2 regions of the Solibacillus sp. FSL R5-0449 genome follow, and region 2 is predicted to be linked to the other one. Evidence: riboswitches for the same ligand, from Rfam matches in the RefSeq annotation. Region 2 holds a riboswitch; the other holds the start of a gene.
The links. A riboswitch is a leader RNA that binds a small molecule or an ion and turns the genes downstream of it on or off. The one in region 2 is predicted to bind preQ1.
Positions count from the first base shown of each region.

Region 1: it holds a riboswitch for preQ1, as region 2 does, so the genes downstream of both, queF (preQ(1) synthase) here and MKY27_RS02430 (QueT transporter family protein) in region 2, are expected to answer to the same signal.

Region 1 covers NZ_CP150239.1:1,876,868-1,884,961, reverse strand. Annotated here, with positions in the region: gene MKY27_RS09225 (3-oxoacyl-ACP reductase) at 97-858, shown strand; PreQ1 riboswitch class I at 999-1,045, shown strand; gene queF (preQ(1) synthase) at 1,168-1,668, shown strand; partial or broken gene queC (7-cyano-7-deazaguanine synthase QueC) at 1,777-2,413, shown strand; gene MKY27_RS09210 (VUT family protein) at 2,426-2,971, shown strand; gene MKY27_RS09205 (hypothetical protein) at 3,245-3,337, shown strand; gene MKY27_RS09200 (hypothetical protein) at 3,560-4,504, shown strand; gene MKY27_RS09195 (hypothetical protein) at 4,508-4,975, shown strand; gene MKY27_RS09190 (hypothetical protein) at 4,972-6,984, shown strand; tRNA gene MKY27_RS09185 (tRNA-Val) at 7,093-7,165, opposite strand; gene MKY27_RS09180 (hypothetical protein) at 7,274-7,495, opposite strand; gene MKY27_RS09175 (M48 family metallopeptidase) at 7,656-8,094, shown strand, end outside.
Region 2 covers NZ_CP150239.1:480,847-488,940, forward strand. Annotated here, with positions in the region: gene trpB (tryptophan synthase subunit beta) at 1-787, opposite strand, end outside; gene MKY27_RS02410 (phosphoribosylanthranilate isomerase) at 784-1,401, opposite strand; gene trpC (indole-3-glycerol phosphate synthase TrpC) at 1,398-2,192, opposite strand; gene trpD (anthranilate phosphoribosyltransferase) at 2,189-3,226, opposite strand; gene MKY27_RS02425 (metal ABC transporter ATP-binding protein) at 3,232-4,215, opposite strand; T-box leader at 4,340-4,553, opposite strand; gene MKY27_RS02430 (QueT transporter family protein) at 4,733-5,218, opposite strand; PreQ1 riboswitch class I at 5,225-5,269, opposite strand; gene MKY27_RS02435 (ABC transporter substrate-binding protein) at 5,544-6,560, shown strand; gene MKY27_RS02440 (ABC transporter permease) at 6,657-7,697, shown strand; gene MKY27_RS02445 (ABC transporter ATP-binding protein) at 7,690-8,094, shown strand, end outside.

The DNA of each region.
Region 1 (8,094 bases), 1.4 Mb from region 2:
TCCAGCGAGGAGGAAAACGGATAGAGTTTTATGGGAAGTTTGAAAATGGTCTGGTTATTCAAACAACTGACAAAAAATAATTAGGGGGAAATGATGATGAAATTACATGAACAAACCGTTTTAGTTACAGGCGCAAGTAGAGGTGTTGGAGAAGAACTCGTAAAAGCATTTGTCAAAGAGGGAGCTAATGTCGTACTGAATTATTATAAGAGTGAGGAAAAAGCGCAACATTTAGCACAAAGTTTGGGTTCTCAAGTTATCGCTTTACAAGCAGATATCCGCAATCAACAAGAAGTGAAGCAAATGGTTAAAAAGGCAAAAGAGTATTTTCATACCCCGATTACAACCATTGTTAATAATGCATTGATTGATTTTGAATTTAATCCACTCACACAAAAAAATGTGTTTGGGCTTCAATGGACCGATTACAATAAGCAATTTGAAGGAACGATTAAGGGTGCTTTAAATAGTATTCAAGCATGCATTGAGGATATGAAAGAACTGGAATTTGGTCGTATTATTAATATTGGGACAAACTTATTTCAGAATCCGGTAGTAGCTTATCATGAATATACAACAGCTAAAGCAGCATTGCTCGGATTTACACGTAACATGGCGAAAGAGTTAGGGGAGTATGGCGTTACAGTCAATATGATGTCTGGTGGACTATTAAAACAAACGGATGCAAGTAAAGTGACAACAGCAGAAGTATTTCAATTGATTGAAAACATAACCCCTTTACAAAGAGTGGCAACACCAAAAAATTTAGCGGAAGTGGCATTATTCTTTGCATCTCCTTGGGGAAGTGCCATCACTGGGCAGAATTTAGTCGTTGATGGCGGTCTTGTAATGGATTAAGAGCAAACTTATATCTCTCTTTAAGATGAATCCTACTGATAGGCTTACTGGGATATAGAGAAAACCATAATTTTGAAAATATTGATTTACAGTAAGAACAATATATACTACAATGTAAATTATTGAAATACCTGAGTTGTTCAGGAGAGGTTCATAGCTGATACCCTCTATAAAAAACTATGGATACATGTATATTACGCCATGTCCATATTGGATGTGGTTTTTTTTATGCCTCCAATAGTTTGATTAGAGATGTTATAGTTCGCCCTCCTTGGAATACTCCGGTATTAACTTAAGGAGGTTTTTTTTATGTCTGGTCGTCACCAAACAGAAGGATTAGAGGATTTAACATTATTAGGAAATCAAAATGTAAAGTACACATTTGCTTATGCACCAGAAGTATTAGAGTCTGTAGACAATTTACATGTAGACCGTGATTATTTTGTGAAGTTTAACTGCCCGGAGTTTACAAGTCTTTGTCCGATTACGCAGCAACCGGATTTTGCAACGATGTATATTTCATATATTCCTGATAAAAAAATTGTTGAGAGTAAGTCGCTGAAATTGTATTTATTTAGTTTCCGCAACCACGGTGATTTCCACGAAGATTGTGTAAATATTATTATGAATGATTTAATTAAACTTCTAGATCCCCGCTATATTGAAGTATGGGGCAAGTTTACGCCACGAGGAGGTATTTCAATCGATCCATGGTGCAACTACGGCCGTCCAGGTACGAAATATGAAGAAATAGCAAACTATCGTTTAATGAATCATGATTTATATCCTGAAAAAATTGATAATCGATAATTTTTTATTCAAATAGCCTAGAGCGGTTATTAACAACCCTCTATAAAAAAAGATTAACTAGTACTGCCTCTTAGTGCTGTTTTTGGTTTAAGAAAGGGGAGAAAAAGAATGAAACATGAGAAAGCCGTTGTTGTATTTAGTGGCGGGCAAGATAGTACAACTTGTTTGTTTTGGGCTTTAAAAAACTTTAAAGAGGTTGAAGTCGTTACTTTTGATTATGGACAACGGCATGCACTCGAGATTGAGTGTGCGAAACAGATTGCACAGGAGTTGAACGTACGACATCATATTTTAAATATGTCGCTCTTAAATCAATTAGCACCGAATGCTTTGACGCGTGACGATATCGAAATACAAGAAGGCGTGGCAGGCGAGCTCCCCTCTACGTTTGTGCCGGGTCGTAATTTAGTGAATTTTAGCAAGCCAAATTGGCGCGAAGCATATTGTGACAGGTGTATGTGAAACCGATTTTAGTGGCTATCCAGATTGTCGCGATGCCTTTGTGAAATCCTTAAATGTCACATTAAATTTATCGATGGACACATCATTTGTTATTCATACGCCACTCATGTGGATTAATAAAGCCGAGACATGGGCTTTAGCAGATCAGCTAGGTGCGTTTGACTTTGTACGTCACAAAACATTGACATGCTATAACGGAATAATTGCGGATGGATGCGGGGAGTGCCCAGCATGTAAGCTTCGTCTGCAAGGAATGGAAGCTTATGAACAATCGTTAAAATAGGAGGATTTTATGATAAGAGTTTTACTTTATTTAGTATCAATTGTTACGGCAAATGTCGTAACCGCGAGATTTATGCCACTTGAATTCGGGATATTTCTTGTACCGATGGGCTCCTTCTTTATTGGGGCGACATTTATTTTCCGAGACCTTGTTCAAAATAAATATGGCCGCAAAAAAACATACCTCTTTATTTTCCTGGCGTTAGTCTTATCAGCTGTGGTGTCCTTTTCATTAGGAGATACATTAGTCATCGTTGCAGCTTCCGCCTTGTCATTTTTAGTAGCTGAAACGACAGATACAGAAATTTATACACGTTTAAAATTACCGATGGCGTGGCGTGTGTTTTATAGTGGAATTGTAGGCGGCTTGTTAGACTCAGTTATTTTTGTCGTTGTCGGCTTAAGTCCAATGGGCGCAGGCTTTATCCCTTGGGTAGCCGTCCCTGCCGCTATAGTGGGTCAAGTGATTGTAAAAATAGTCATGCAAATGATTGGCGCGGCTTTTTTAGCGCAAGGTTTAGTGTATAAAGAAAAGCGTCTATCTAAAATGTCCGCCTGATTAATGTAATAATATGCTTACGTATTTTTACCGCACTTACATTAGTTAAGCTGAACCGTCCCAGACGTAAATAAGGTTTTGAATAAAGCTTAAAGAACACGAATTATTCATGTTCTTTAAGCTCTTTTGTTATATGCTAACGGTAAGACTTAATGGTTGCAATATTGTTTCTACGACATCTTCTTTTGAGATTTTTTTGGAAGCATATTGCTGCACGTCATTATAACCGGTGAAAGACACTATTTAACCTTTTTACTTGCTATTTATACAGGCATGCATAGAGGAGAAATTTTAGGGTTAAAGTGGGGTGATATTGATTTTGATAAGAAGATGATCCACGTTTTTAGGTCATTAGCGTGCAGATAATGACATTGGCGAATTTTTTACAACGCCACCTAATGTAACACAAAATAATTGGAAAAAATCTTGCGGAAAAATTGCGGACAAAAGGGTAAACAAGTGGTTTGTATTACTCTTTTTTTATTTTTCTGAAGACTATGTAGATAATTGATAAATATTAACTAAAAATGTAAAAATATGTTACTATTATAATTAGTGCAACTACATATTTATAGTGCGGAGGGAAATATGCTCAAAACACCTTTTGGTACATACAATGGGGACAGTTGGGAAGAACATTGTCAAACCTTATTAAAAATGAAATACGAAGTTGATGGTTATCAGGAAATGACTGCGCATACAAATGGCGATTTAGGTATAGAGGGTTTTACAAGAAGTGGAATAGTTTTTCAGTGTTACTGTCCGGACGATGAATATGATTCCGCTAAACTTTATGCTCATCAAAGAGATAAAGTGACAACAGACCTACAAAAACTAAATAAATATAAGCCTCAATTATTAAAGTTCCTTCAAGGTGTCAAAATAAAAAAATGGATTTTTCTTACTCCGAAAATTACTAATAAATCTCTTATTGCTCATTGTCATGAAAAAGCGGTCGAATACCGTAAAGATGAAACTATGAAGGATTTAATAGATGATGATTTTGATGTCCTTGCTCATGATGAGCTATTTTACGGAAAAGAAATTCTTCAGGTAAAACGTATTCTTAATGAAAAGATTAATATTGAAGTATCAGTGCCGGATGAAGCAGAAATTATTAACTGGAAACAGTGCCAGACGTCTTCGATTGCAATATTAGACAGGAAAATCGGGAATCTCTTTGAACATTTGGACCAAGGAATTAAGGAAAGAAAAACTAACAAATATATTGATTTACAGGTGCGAAACTATATAAAGGGACAGGAAATTCTAAACTACATGAAACAGACATATAGTTCTGCATATGAGAAACAAGTGAGAATTAAAAGTTCCATTGCAAGTCATCTGGAAGAAGAGACATTGCTGTCAGATTTAGCTCCAAAAGAGTTGTTAGAAGAAACCATGGTCAAGTATAGGACTGCGTTGATCGGGGAAGATTTCAATGATATTTTTGAATTCTCTGTGTACAATGATTTGTGCCATGAGGCAATCGCAAGCTGGCTTATTGACTGCCCACTGGATTTTGGAGGTTAAAAAATGGACTTGCCATTCGATGAAATAAAAGAAATTAGATTCAGTAGAAAAAAAGTGCCAATTTCCCCAGAATTGCGACCGATGTACCGAATATCACAGATAACTCTTATTCTGCATCTTTCGTCCACGAAGCAGACGGCTTCGCTGTTAAAACTACAGTTATTTAACTGGGGCATGCAGAATCATGGCCGCTATGAAAGGTTGCTGAATCTAAAGGAAACGGGAAACTTTCCAATTATCAGCTTTGACCCCTTTTTAAATAGAGCGCTGAATTACGGAGTAGCAATGGGAGTTTTTATATTCAATGATAGTACGGGTAAATTCTCATTAACTGAAAAAGGGGAAGTTTTCGCACAAAGTATACTGAAAGAAGATGTATTCTTAGAAGAAAAAAATTTTTTAACTACAATTAAAAAAAGTCTGTCTGATAAGTACATTTTGCAAATATTTAAAGAGAGGTACTCCTCATGAACCGAATAAATTTGAATTATTTTAAAATAACGATTGATACGGCTGAAGGAGTATTTGGGACCGATATTCCATTCCAGTCAGGATTTAATATATTAAGAGCCAAAAATACAAAAGGGAAAAGTTCTACTTTAAATTCCATACTTTATGTATTGGGCATTGAAGAAATGCTAGGTGGAAGAAATGCAAAAACCATGAAACCTGTGCTGAAAGAGAAGCTGTCATATTTGGAAAAGGATGTCCCGATTTTAGAATCCAAAGTGCAGCTAGAGATTTCCAATCAAAAAGGGAATATTATAACACTGACCCGATGGATAAAATCATCTAGCATTGATGAGAAATTAATAAGAGTGCATTTTGGACCTCAGCTCACAAAAGAAGAAATAGTGAATTCCAAAGATTTTTATGTCCATATGAGTGGTTCTGCAACAGAGAAAGCAGGATTTCATGCCTTTTTAGCCAGCTTTTTAGAATGGAATTTGCCTGAAGTACCTACATTTGAAGGAAAGGACAGGATTTTATATATTCAGACCCTTTTTCCATTATTTTTTGTGGAGCAAACTAAAGGGTGGAGCAGTTTTTACTCTCCTATCTCTGGAGGTTTTGGTATCAGAGATTTATCCAAACGGGCATTTGAATTTTTATTGAACATGGATGTTACCAAGAATACGAAAGAGAGAGAAGAATTAAAAATACAAAGGGCTTTAATTTCAAATAAATGGTCTACATTGAAACAGGATATAGAAGAATTAGTTGTCAGTATACATGGGGAAGTTACGAGTATTCCTGAAAAACCTTCACTGTTAGAGGAGCTGAAGTTAAATGTGTATGATGAGAATAAAAAACTTGTTTCAATTGTTGACCGTATATTTCAATTAGAGCGCTCGATAAAAGAAAAAGAAAACTATAATATTGTCAAAATATCCAGTGTTACCTCAGAGTACGAAAAGAAGGTAAAAGAGCAAGAAATGCTTGTTTTACAATTGCAAAGTGAAATAAATTCTATCAAACAGGATTTACATTTAGAAAGAAACAATCATCGTTCTATGATTGAAAACCTTAAAAATTTAGAAATAGATTTAAAACGAAATCAAGAAGCTGAAAAACTGTACAAATTAGGTTCAATGGTGGATTCGAGCCTTTCTATTGGTGTATGCCCTACTTGTAATCAGCATGTTGAAGATTCGCTTATGCCTCCAGAAACAAGTATCCAGCCATTAGATTTATCAGAGAATATAACTTTTATAAAAGAACAAATTAATACACTCAATTTCGGTATAAAGCAATCGCAAAAAGTTATTCAAAATAAGAGATCCAAGCATGATGCAATTTCTGAACATCTTGATAATGCTAGAAGAGAGTTAAGGCTTTATAAATCCGAATTAAGTGAAAATCCACAATTGCCTACTAAGAAGGAAATGGAAAAATTGGTGGAGTTGAAAATCCTATTAAATAAGCTGCAAGATGCAAGTAATTCTTTTGAAAAAATTGACCAGCGTTTTGATAATGTAAAGGAAGAGTGGCGAAATTATTTATCCAGACAGGAAGCCTTGCCGAAAGATTACTTCTCGGAACTGGATAAAAAGAAGCTAGCTTATTTCGAGAAAGAGTTTTTAAGCTTGTTAAAGGAATTTAGTTTTTCCAGTATTAAAACAAATGAAATTGCAATTTCACATGATAAATACACTCCTATCGTAAGTGGTTTTGATATTAAATTTAATTCTTCGGCAAGCGATAATATCCGATTAATCTGGTCTTATGTAATAGCTATTTATAAGACAAGTCAGCAGTATGGTGGAAACCATCCTGGACTAATGGTTTTTGATGAACCGGGTCAGCAGCAAATGGCTGTGAAGAGTCAAAAGCAGCTTTTTGAAGTATTATCAAAAACGAAGGGACAGGCGATTGTTGGAACTTCTCTTGAGCCGGCAGAGATACAGGAAATGACAAAAGATTTAAACTTGAATATAGTCGATTTAGGTGAGGATTATATTATTAAACCTTTAAAATAATAGGGGAGACTATCTAAAAAATCAGTAACCGATTAGAAAGGTTACTGATTTTTTGTCAAGATTTTAGAAAAGGAAAAAAAGAAGGATTTTACGAGCCTATTAATTTGATGGTCCCGACTGGTCTCGAACCAGCGACCCCCACCTTGTCGAGGTGGTGCTCTCCCAACTGAGCTACAAGACCGGGATAAGAAACAAAATGTTCTTACCAGTTAGTATAGCATTCACAAAGGGAGAGGTATATAGGAAACTGTTATATTTTTACTTTTATTTCCGGCAAATTTCCCTTAGATCAACGTCTTTTCTTTTTATCGTCTTTTAATAAATCTTGCTTTTTAATTACTTTTTCTAGAACGACATGGACGTGGTATTTACTTTCTTCGATTTGCACGACATTTACAACTTTTCCTTTACGCCCTTTTATTTTTAAATCCTCATCTACATCAGGAATACGTTCTAAACACTGACTTAGAACAGGCGTATTATTTTCCAAATAATGAACAGCAAACAACATGGTTAAACGCTCCTTGTTTCTTCGATTTTAGATTGAGTCAATTTATGAAGATTCCAAGATGGATAGAACCATCAAAAATTGAGATTGATCAACTTGGGAGATATGATTTCCGCATTTCAATAATAGGATATGGTAACGAATGAATTGAGGTGTAAAAGGAATGACAAAAAAATGGGGTTTAATGGCTGTCATTGGATTTGGTCTGTATGTAGTGGCAATGTATCTGTATTTTTTCCTTGGACAAAATAGTGGAATTCCAGCCGCTCTTCAAGGAACAGCAGCTGACCCAAGCACTTTTCTTACAACGCAAGAACTGCTGCTAAGTGAAGAATTATCAAAGACAAGGAATTTCCTGTTCTTTATTACGACGCCATTGGAATGGCTGCTTTACTTCGTTATTTTAATTACGGGTATATCACGTCTGTTTGAGAAATGGAGTGCTAAACAATTTAAATGGTCCATTTTCAGAACAGCAATGTATCTGTTTTTCCTTTCTTTGTTGTTATTCATCCTCCAATTTCCACTGGATTATTACCGTTATACGCTTAGTAAAAGCTATGGAATCAGTACACAAATTTTTTCTTCATGGATGAGGGAAA
Region 2 (8,094 bases):
TGACACCTGAACCTGCAGCCTCCACTCCGTATAATGCTACATCTTGATCTTCCACAAATGGGTAGAACATTCCGATTGCATTACTGCCGCCACCGATACAAGCAATAACTGTATCCGGAAGACGTCCTTCCTGCTGTAAAATTTGGGCACGTGTTTCATCCCCGATGACACGCTGGAAATCACGGACAATTGTAGGGAAGGGGTGTGGTCCAAGTGCCGATCCTAAAATGTAATGCGTATCTTCTATATGCGTAACCCAGTGACGCAACGCTTCATTAACTGCATCCTTTAATGTAGCGGAGCCTTTTTCTACTGCAACAACTTTTGTCCCGAGCAGCTCCATACGGAAAACGTTCAGTTGCTGGCGGCGTACATCTTCTGCCCCCATATAAACGATACATTCCATATCAAGCAATGCACACGCAGTTGCCGTTGCGACACCGTGCTGACCTGCACCTGTTTCAGCAACAATTTTTTTCTTCCCCATACGTTTTGCTAAAAGTGCCTGGCCAATCGCGTTATTTATTTTATGTGCACCAGTATGGTTTAAATCTTCTCGTTTTAAATAGATTTTCGCACCGCCGACTTTTTTCGTTAAACGCTCCGCAAAATAGAGGGGAGTTTCACGTCCGACATATTGCTTTAAATAATAGTCAAGTTCTTCCTGGAAAGAGGGGTCCTTTTTTGCTTCCTCATATGCAAGCTCCAATTCTTCAAGTGAAGTCATCAATGTCTCGGGTACAAATTGCCCGCCGAATCGCCCAAAACGTCCTTTTACTGTCGTCATAAAATCAACTCTCCTTTTGCTGTTTCAATAAAATTCGTAATCGCTGCTGAACTTTTTCGACCATCCACTTCTACACCACTTGAAACATCTACCGCAAATGGCTCGACAAGCATAATCGCCAATCCAACATTTTCTTCATTTAGTCCACCTGCCAAAATGACCTTTTCAAGCGGGATTTTCACTTTATCAAGCAGCATCCAGTCAAAAGACTTTCCGCTTCCTCCACGGAAGTCAGTTCCAGGCGCATCGAACAAATAATAGTCCACATCATATGTTGCCGCACGTGTCACATCGTCTTCGCTACGAATCGAAAATGCTTTAATTGCCGGCAACCCGATTTCCTGAATCTGATCAGGCGTTTCATCTCCGTGATACTGGATATAATCGAGTCCGACTTCTTTTGCAATTTGACGAATAGTGGCTGGTTCCTCATTGACAAAAACCCCGACTTTTTTGACCGTACTCGGAATTGCCTTTGCCAGTTCCACTGCTTCCTCTACCGTAATGCGTCGTTTACTGGGCGCAAACATAAATCCGATAAAATCGGCACCTGCTTTGACCGCTGTTTCCACATGTTCAATTTCTTTTAATCCGCAAATTTTTACTTTTGTCATCGATTTTCGCCAACCTTTGCTGTTATGTCGATTTGTAGTGCTTTAAGTGAATTTTTGACGTCTCCGCTGCGCATTAATGCTTCGCCGACTAATACTCCTTTTGCGCCAGCATTCGCCACAAACTGTGCATCTTCCGGACCTAAAATGCCGCTTTCACTAATAAATGCTATCGGTGAAGGGGGAAGAAGCTGCGCAATTTCAAGTGTTGCTGACAACGAAACATCGAATGTTTTCAAATTCCGGTTATTCACTCCGATAATATTTGCCCCAATAGCAAGGGCACGCTTTAATTCATCGGCATCATGTACTTCAACGAGCACTTCCAGCTGTTGTTCTGTCGCATAGGCGTAAAGGGATTTCAGCTGGTCATCCGTTAATGCTGCGACAATCAACAGGATAACCGATGCGCCGGCCGCTTTCGCATAGTCGATCTGCACTTCATGAATGATGAAATCTTTACATAAAACCGGTATGTCCACAGCATTGGCAACGGCATTTAAATCTGCATAGCTACCTTTGAAAAATGCGCGCTCTGTCAAGACGGAAATACAGGCAGCACCTGCTTCTTCGTATTGTAACGCTTGCTCAACAGGGTCGACTTCTGTCGCAATATCACCTTTAGAAGGGGAAGCACGTTTCATTTCCGAAATTACTTGCAATGAATTGGCTGATATCAGTGTTTCGTATAGGGAAGGGCGGACCTTATCAATTGTTAAAAACACAGGCTTTGTCGAAAGCAATTGTGGCAGCTCAGTCTTTTTTTGGTCAATAATACGGTCTAAAATCGTCATTTTACGGGTTCCTCCTGCGTCTTTTTTTGGCTATAAGCAACGATATTTTCTAATTTTTCATAAGCGCGTCCTGACATTATGCTGTCCTTCGCCATCTCGATTCCTTCTTTCATCGTCTCGGCAAGCCCGTATGCAAAGAAGCCAATGCCGGCATTTAAAAGAACCGTATCGAAATACACGCTTTGTTTTCCTTTTAGTAAGTCACGCATGATAACTGCATTTTCTGCAGGAGAACCGCCGCGAATTGCAGAAAGGGGCTGTGCGGCTAAACCGACATCTTCAGCACGCAGTTTAAATGGAATCATGTCCCCGCGGTCTAGCAGTACAAAAGTGTTTTCACCATCCAGCGAAGCTTCATCCATTCCTTGGGCGCCAGATACGACGATTGCACGTTCTCGTCCCAGCATATGGAGCACTTCCGCATAATCGGTCGTGAAGTTAGGTCGGTTAATGCCGACAAACTGCGTTTTTAACGGAATAGGGTTTGTTAGGGGGCCGACTAAATTGAAAATCGTCGGCTTGCCGATTGCCTGTCGAACTTCACCAATCCGTTTTAACTTCGGGTGCATGTTCGGAGCATGTAAAAAGGCGATACCATGCTGTTTGAGCAATTCAGATGTTTGCTCGATATTCGGCAGCAGTGTAATGCCAAGTGCTTCCAACACATCCGAGCTTCCTGAAGCGCTCGATACTTTCCGGTTGCCGTGCTTTGCTACTGAAATACCGCCACCTGCCAATACAAATGCGGAAGTCGTACTTATATTGAAGCTTTGTAGTCCATCCCCGCCTGTGCCGCAGTTATCGATATAGATGCCTTCGGGTACTTCGACAGCAACTGCATGTGATTTCATGACAGAAGCCAAGCCCGCAACTTCATGTGCCGTTTCTCCTTTTGCACTCATCGCTGTTAAAAATGAGGCAATCTGATCTTTCGGTGTTTGCTCATTAAAAATAAGCTGTGCCGCCTGTTTCATTTCCTCAAAAACTAAATGCTCTTTTCGCTCGATCTGTTCAATATATGGAAGTAAAGACATGTTCATCATCCTTTCAGTAAAGAGTGGAATGGCGCTTCTTCATCTGTTTCCGAGTGAAGCTGTGCGACATTACCTTGAATTATTATCGTTTGTTCCGGTGTTGTGAAATCGACCTGGCCATTAAAGCCGATATAGCCGATCAAGCCTTGTGCTGGCAATAGCCCTTTCACGACGTCGATGGCATGAAGGGTAGGGCTTAACGTACCTGTTGTAACATTGGCAAGCTGCTGCACCGAGTTTTCTGTACTAAAGCGTTCGATTGACGGGGCATCATTTGTAACGGAAATATTCCCGTCCCTTACTTGCATATAGTTTGATTTTGATGTGCCGATTACTGTGCAATCATCAAATTCGACATAGTACATATACGGTGCAGCGTGTTCAACGCGCATTTTCCGGTAAAGGGAAAGGGCCTCGCCAGTAAATTGTGCACGATAACTTCCATTTTCCTCTTTTTCGACATGTTGTAATGTATAGGATGACTGTTCAGGTGTCTGTGTTGTAAACAGCTGTTCAATCAGTTGATCAATATTTGGTGCCACTTGCTCTGCTTCAATATTTGTATGGAAAACAGCAATTTCATCTGTTAAATGATCAAAAATAACGAGTGTATCGTAAACATGGAACTGCAGTTCAGGCAACGGCTTCTGCAATGCGTGAATATAGCCAATGCCGCCACCTGTAAACGGATATTCTGTATGTGATGAAATGCGCGGCATCACTTGCTTCAACAACTGGATCAGCTCGCCTTCATATGTGTAGGCTTTATTGGAATGATGTGTATGATCCAAAAGCTGATCTTCAGTCCCGATATATGTTTTACGCGGGTTGACACCAATGAACGAATAGCGTCCATTACCATCATATTTTGAGGAACTTTCCAATAAAAACTTCCGTTCACCTTGCAGTCGCTGGAAAATAGAAATCGGTGTCAGTAAATCCCCATTTACTTTTTTCATTGATGTACGAAAATGTTGCTGAACTACCATTTGAAACACTCCTTTTTTGAAATAAACTACGCCTTTACGATTCAGATTATTTAGCAATCCTGTAATTAATTTAAAGCTTTGCTGAATAAAAAAAAATCGCCCTCAGCAAAAGAATTAACTTTTGCGAAAGGACGATTTTCACCGCGTTGCCACCTCGTTTGAAGCAAATCAAAAAAACTTGCTTCCACTTAAACCTGATAACGGCAGGGTACCGTCCGCCGACTAACGCCGGCAGCTTTCATAAGGCCCATTCACATTTACCTTTTGGCGTATTTTCACCAGCCATACGCTCTCTGGACAAAACGATAAATGCTACTCTTCTTATTCAACAATTTACTCAACTAAGCTCAACTAAACGAAAACGGTGGTCACGCTCCCGCAACCTGCTACCGTAAATAACAATTTGAATTATGCTTTATTCTAACACTGAAAAATGAAATGTCAAACAATTCTAAAATAAGTTTTCTAAATAAAAAACCAGCCGACATAAAAAAATCAGCTGGTGAAACAATCGAAATTAGATTAATTTTTTGAAATCCAATCGTTTATTTAAAGTGTACATAATCGGTGCTCCAACCGCCAATACAACAAATTCGCCAAATGCTACAAACAGCCAAGTTTCCCAGAACGGGAAGTCAAGCACGATATTCAGCTGTGCTGCAATGATAAACATTGTAAACGTAAATAACGTTGTATTAATAATCAGACGAGCCCAAATATTTTTCACAAACTTACAAATGAATATGAAAATTCCCAGTGTAATAATCGTATGTCCGACACCAAATACTAAATCGATGGGACCGATTGAAGACATCAGGAAATTGGAAATAAATACACCTAAAACTACACCCAACATATAGCGCGGGTTAAATGCGACTAAATGGTTAAAAATTTCGGCAATACGGAACTGTACTTGCCCAAAGCTAATTGGCGCAACAAGCATTGTAACAGCAATATATAATGCTGCAATAATGGCACTCGCTGCAATAAACTTTACCTTCATATGAAATTCCTCCTAGTTTTTTAACGTGGGATGGTTACGAACCACGCAAAGCAACTGCAATCATAGCAATATTGAAAATAAAAGTAAAGATTTATAGGACTTTTTTTTCAAAAAATTTTACAGAGTAGAAAGTTCAACAAACCGCGTCGCTTAGCGGTTTAAAGAGTATTGTCAAAATTCCGAAATGAGGCACATTACCTAGAATAAATTCAGAACATTCTAAATGTTATTGACTATCTAAAAATGACGCGGTAATATTATTTCAACACTTCATCCAAATGAAGTTCGGTGCTTTAAATCGATAAAGTAATTAGGGGGAAATAAGATGAGAAAAAATTTAATGAAGCTGTCCTTTTTGTTATTCGGGCTTCTTTTATTATTAGCTGCTTGTGGCGGGGAAGAGAGCGAGACATCTTCGAATGAGACGTCCAATGGCGAAGCAGTGGATACAGCTAAAGCTGATAGCGATAAAACGTTTAAAATCGGAACAACACAAATTGTTGAGCATCCATCATTAGATGCAGCAAAAGAAGGATTTAAAAAAGCAATTGAAGATGCAGGGATTAAAGCAGAATACGTAGACAAATCTGCAAACAACGATAACAGTGCGAACATGACGATCGCCCAGCAGTTAGTCGGGGAAAATGTAGATCTGATTTTCGCGAACTCAACACCTTCAGCACAGGCGGCAAAAAGTGCAACTTCTGATATTCCGGTTATCTTTACATCGGTAACGGATGCAGTAGGGGCGGAATTGATCGAGTCAATGGCAACACCTGGTGCTAACGTAACAGGTACGATTGATTTACATCCGGAAACAATGCCGAAAACAGTTGCCTTCCTTAAAGAATTAGGGGCAACAAATGTAGGGATGGTATATAACGCGGGTGAGCAAAACTCAGTGGCACAAATCGCGGCAGTAAAAGAAATTGCAGCAAAAGAAGGCGTAACAATTGTTGAAGCGGCAGTATCTGCTTCATCTGAAGTTCGTCAGGCAGCAGAATCTTTAGTAGGAAAAGTAGATGCATTCTATATTATTACTGATAATACGGTCGTTTCGGCACTAGAATCTGTAATCGAAGTAGCAGATGCAAACAAATTACCGCTTATTGTCGGTGAGCTTGATTCAGTAGAGCGCGGCGGTTTAGCTGCATACGGTTTCGAATACTATGATATCGGCTATGAAGCAGGGCAAATGGCAGCACAAATTTTATTGGAAGGCAAAGCACCTTCAGAAGTTCCGGCTGCATATCCGGCTAACTTAAAACTAGTAATCAATAAAGCTACTGCAGAAAACTTAGGGTTGGAAATTAAGCCTGAATGGGAAGCAGAAGTACAATAATTCACATTTATACAAAAAAGCAAGTCAGCCTAAACAGGTATAAAATGTTTAGGCTGACTTGCTTAAAACTTTTAAAAAGTCAGGAGATGATTCGAGATGTTTACAGCTATGTTTGGGTCAGTGGAGCAAGGGATCATCTATGCAATTATGGCACTTGGGGTTTACTTAACATTCCGCGTGCTGGATTTTCCGGATTTAACGGTTGATGGAAGCTTTGTAACGGGAGCAGGTACGGCAGCGATGATGATCGTGCTTGGCTATAACCCGATTCTTGCCACATTGGTCGCAACAGTTGCTGGATTTATTGCTGGATGTATGACAGGAATTTTACACACGAAAGGGAAAATCAATCCGCTGCTTGCAGGGATTTTAATGATGATCGCTCTCTATTCGATTAATCTTCGAATTATGGGATTAAGCTCAGATACCGGTGTAACACGACCAAATATTCCACTATTAAATTCAGAAACAGTTTTTTCGACGTTCGGTTCTTTCTGGTCGAATTTAGGCATTGATTCCGCGATTACAAACGTATTGAAATCAATGGGCTTAGCTTCTGTTCCAACAACTTGGGGTGTTTTAATATTAATGCTTGTTGTGACGACAATTATTAAACTAGTAGTAGACTGGTTCTTAAAAACAGAAATCGGTCTTGCAATCCGCGCAACAGGCGACAATAAACGAATGATTCGCAGCTTTTCCGCAAATACCGATTCATTAGTCATTTTAGGACTCGGAATTTCAAACGGGATGGTGGCATTATCAGGTGCATTAATTGCCCAGTATACAAAGTTTGCCGATGTCGGATTAGGTATTGGTATGATTGTTGTCGGTCTGGCATCTGTAATTATCGGTGAAGCCATTTTCGGAACGAAGTCGATTGTTCGTGTCACATTTGCGGTTATTGCCGGGGCAATAATTTACCGAATGATTTACGCATTGGCGTTACGCGTAAAATGGCTGGACTCAGGGGATATGAAATTAATTACGGCGGTTATCGTTATTTTAGCGCTGGTAATCCCGCAAATCGTAGGGAAATATAAAGAGAAAAAGAGAAAAGCAAAACGTTTGGAAGAGCGTCTCGCGTTACAGCAGGCAAAAGTAGATATTGAGCAGGGAGGGAAGAGCCTTGCTTAAATTAGATGGCATTAATAAAGTATTTAACGAAGGAACACCCGATGAGAAAATTGCGCTGGACAATATTAACTTGCATTTGGCACCAGGTGATTTCGTTACAATTATCGGCAGTAATGGTGCCGGGAAATCGACAATGATGAATATGATTTCAGGTGCATTAACACCAGATTTCGGCTCTGTCGAAATTAACGGCAATGATTTAACCCGCCTGCCGGAATATAAGCGTGCTGTCCATATCGGCCGTGTTTTCCAAGATCCGATGGCAGGTACAGCACCAACAATGACAATCGAAGAGAACTTGGCGATTGCCTATTCTCGTAACACGAAGCGTTCATTGCGCTTCGGTGTTGATAAAAAGCGTCGTGAGTTTTTCAAAACGTCATTGGAAAAACTGCAT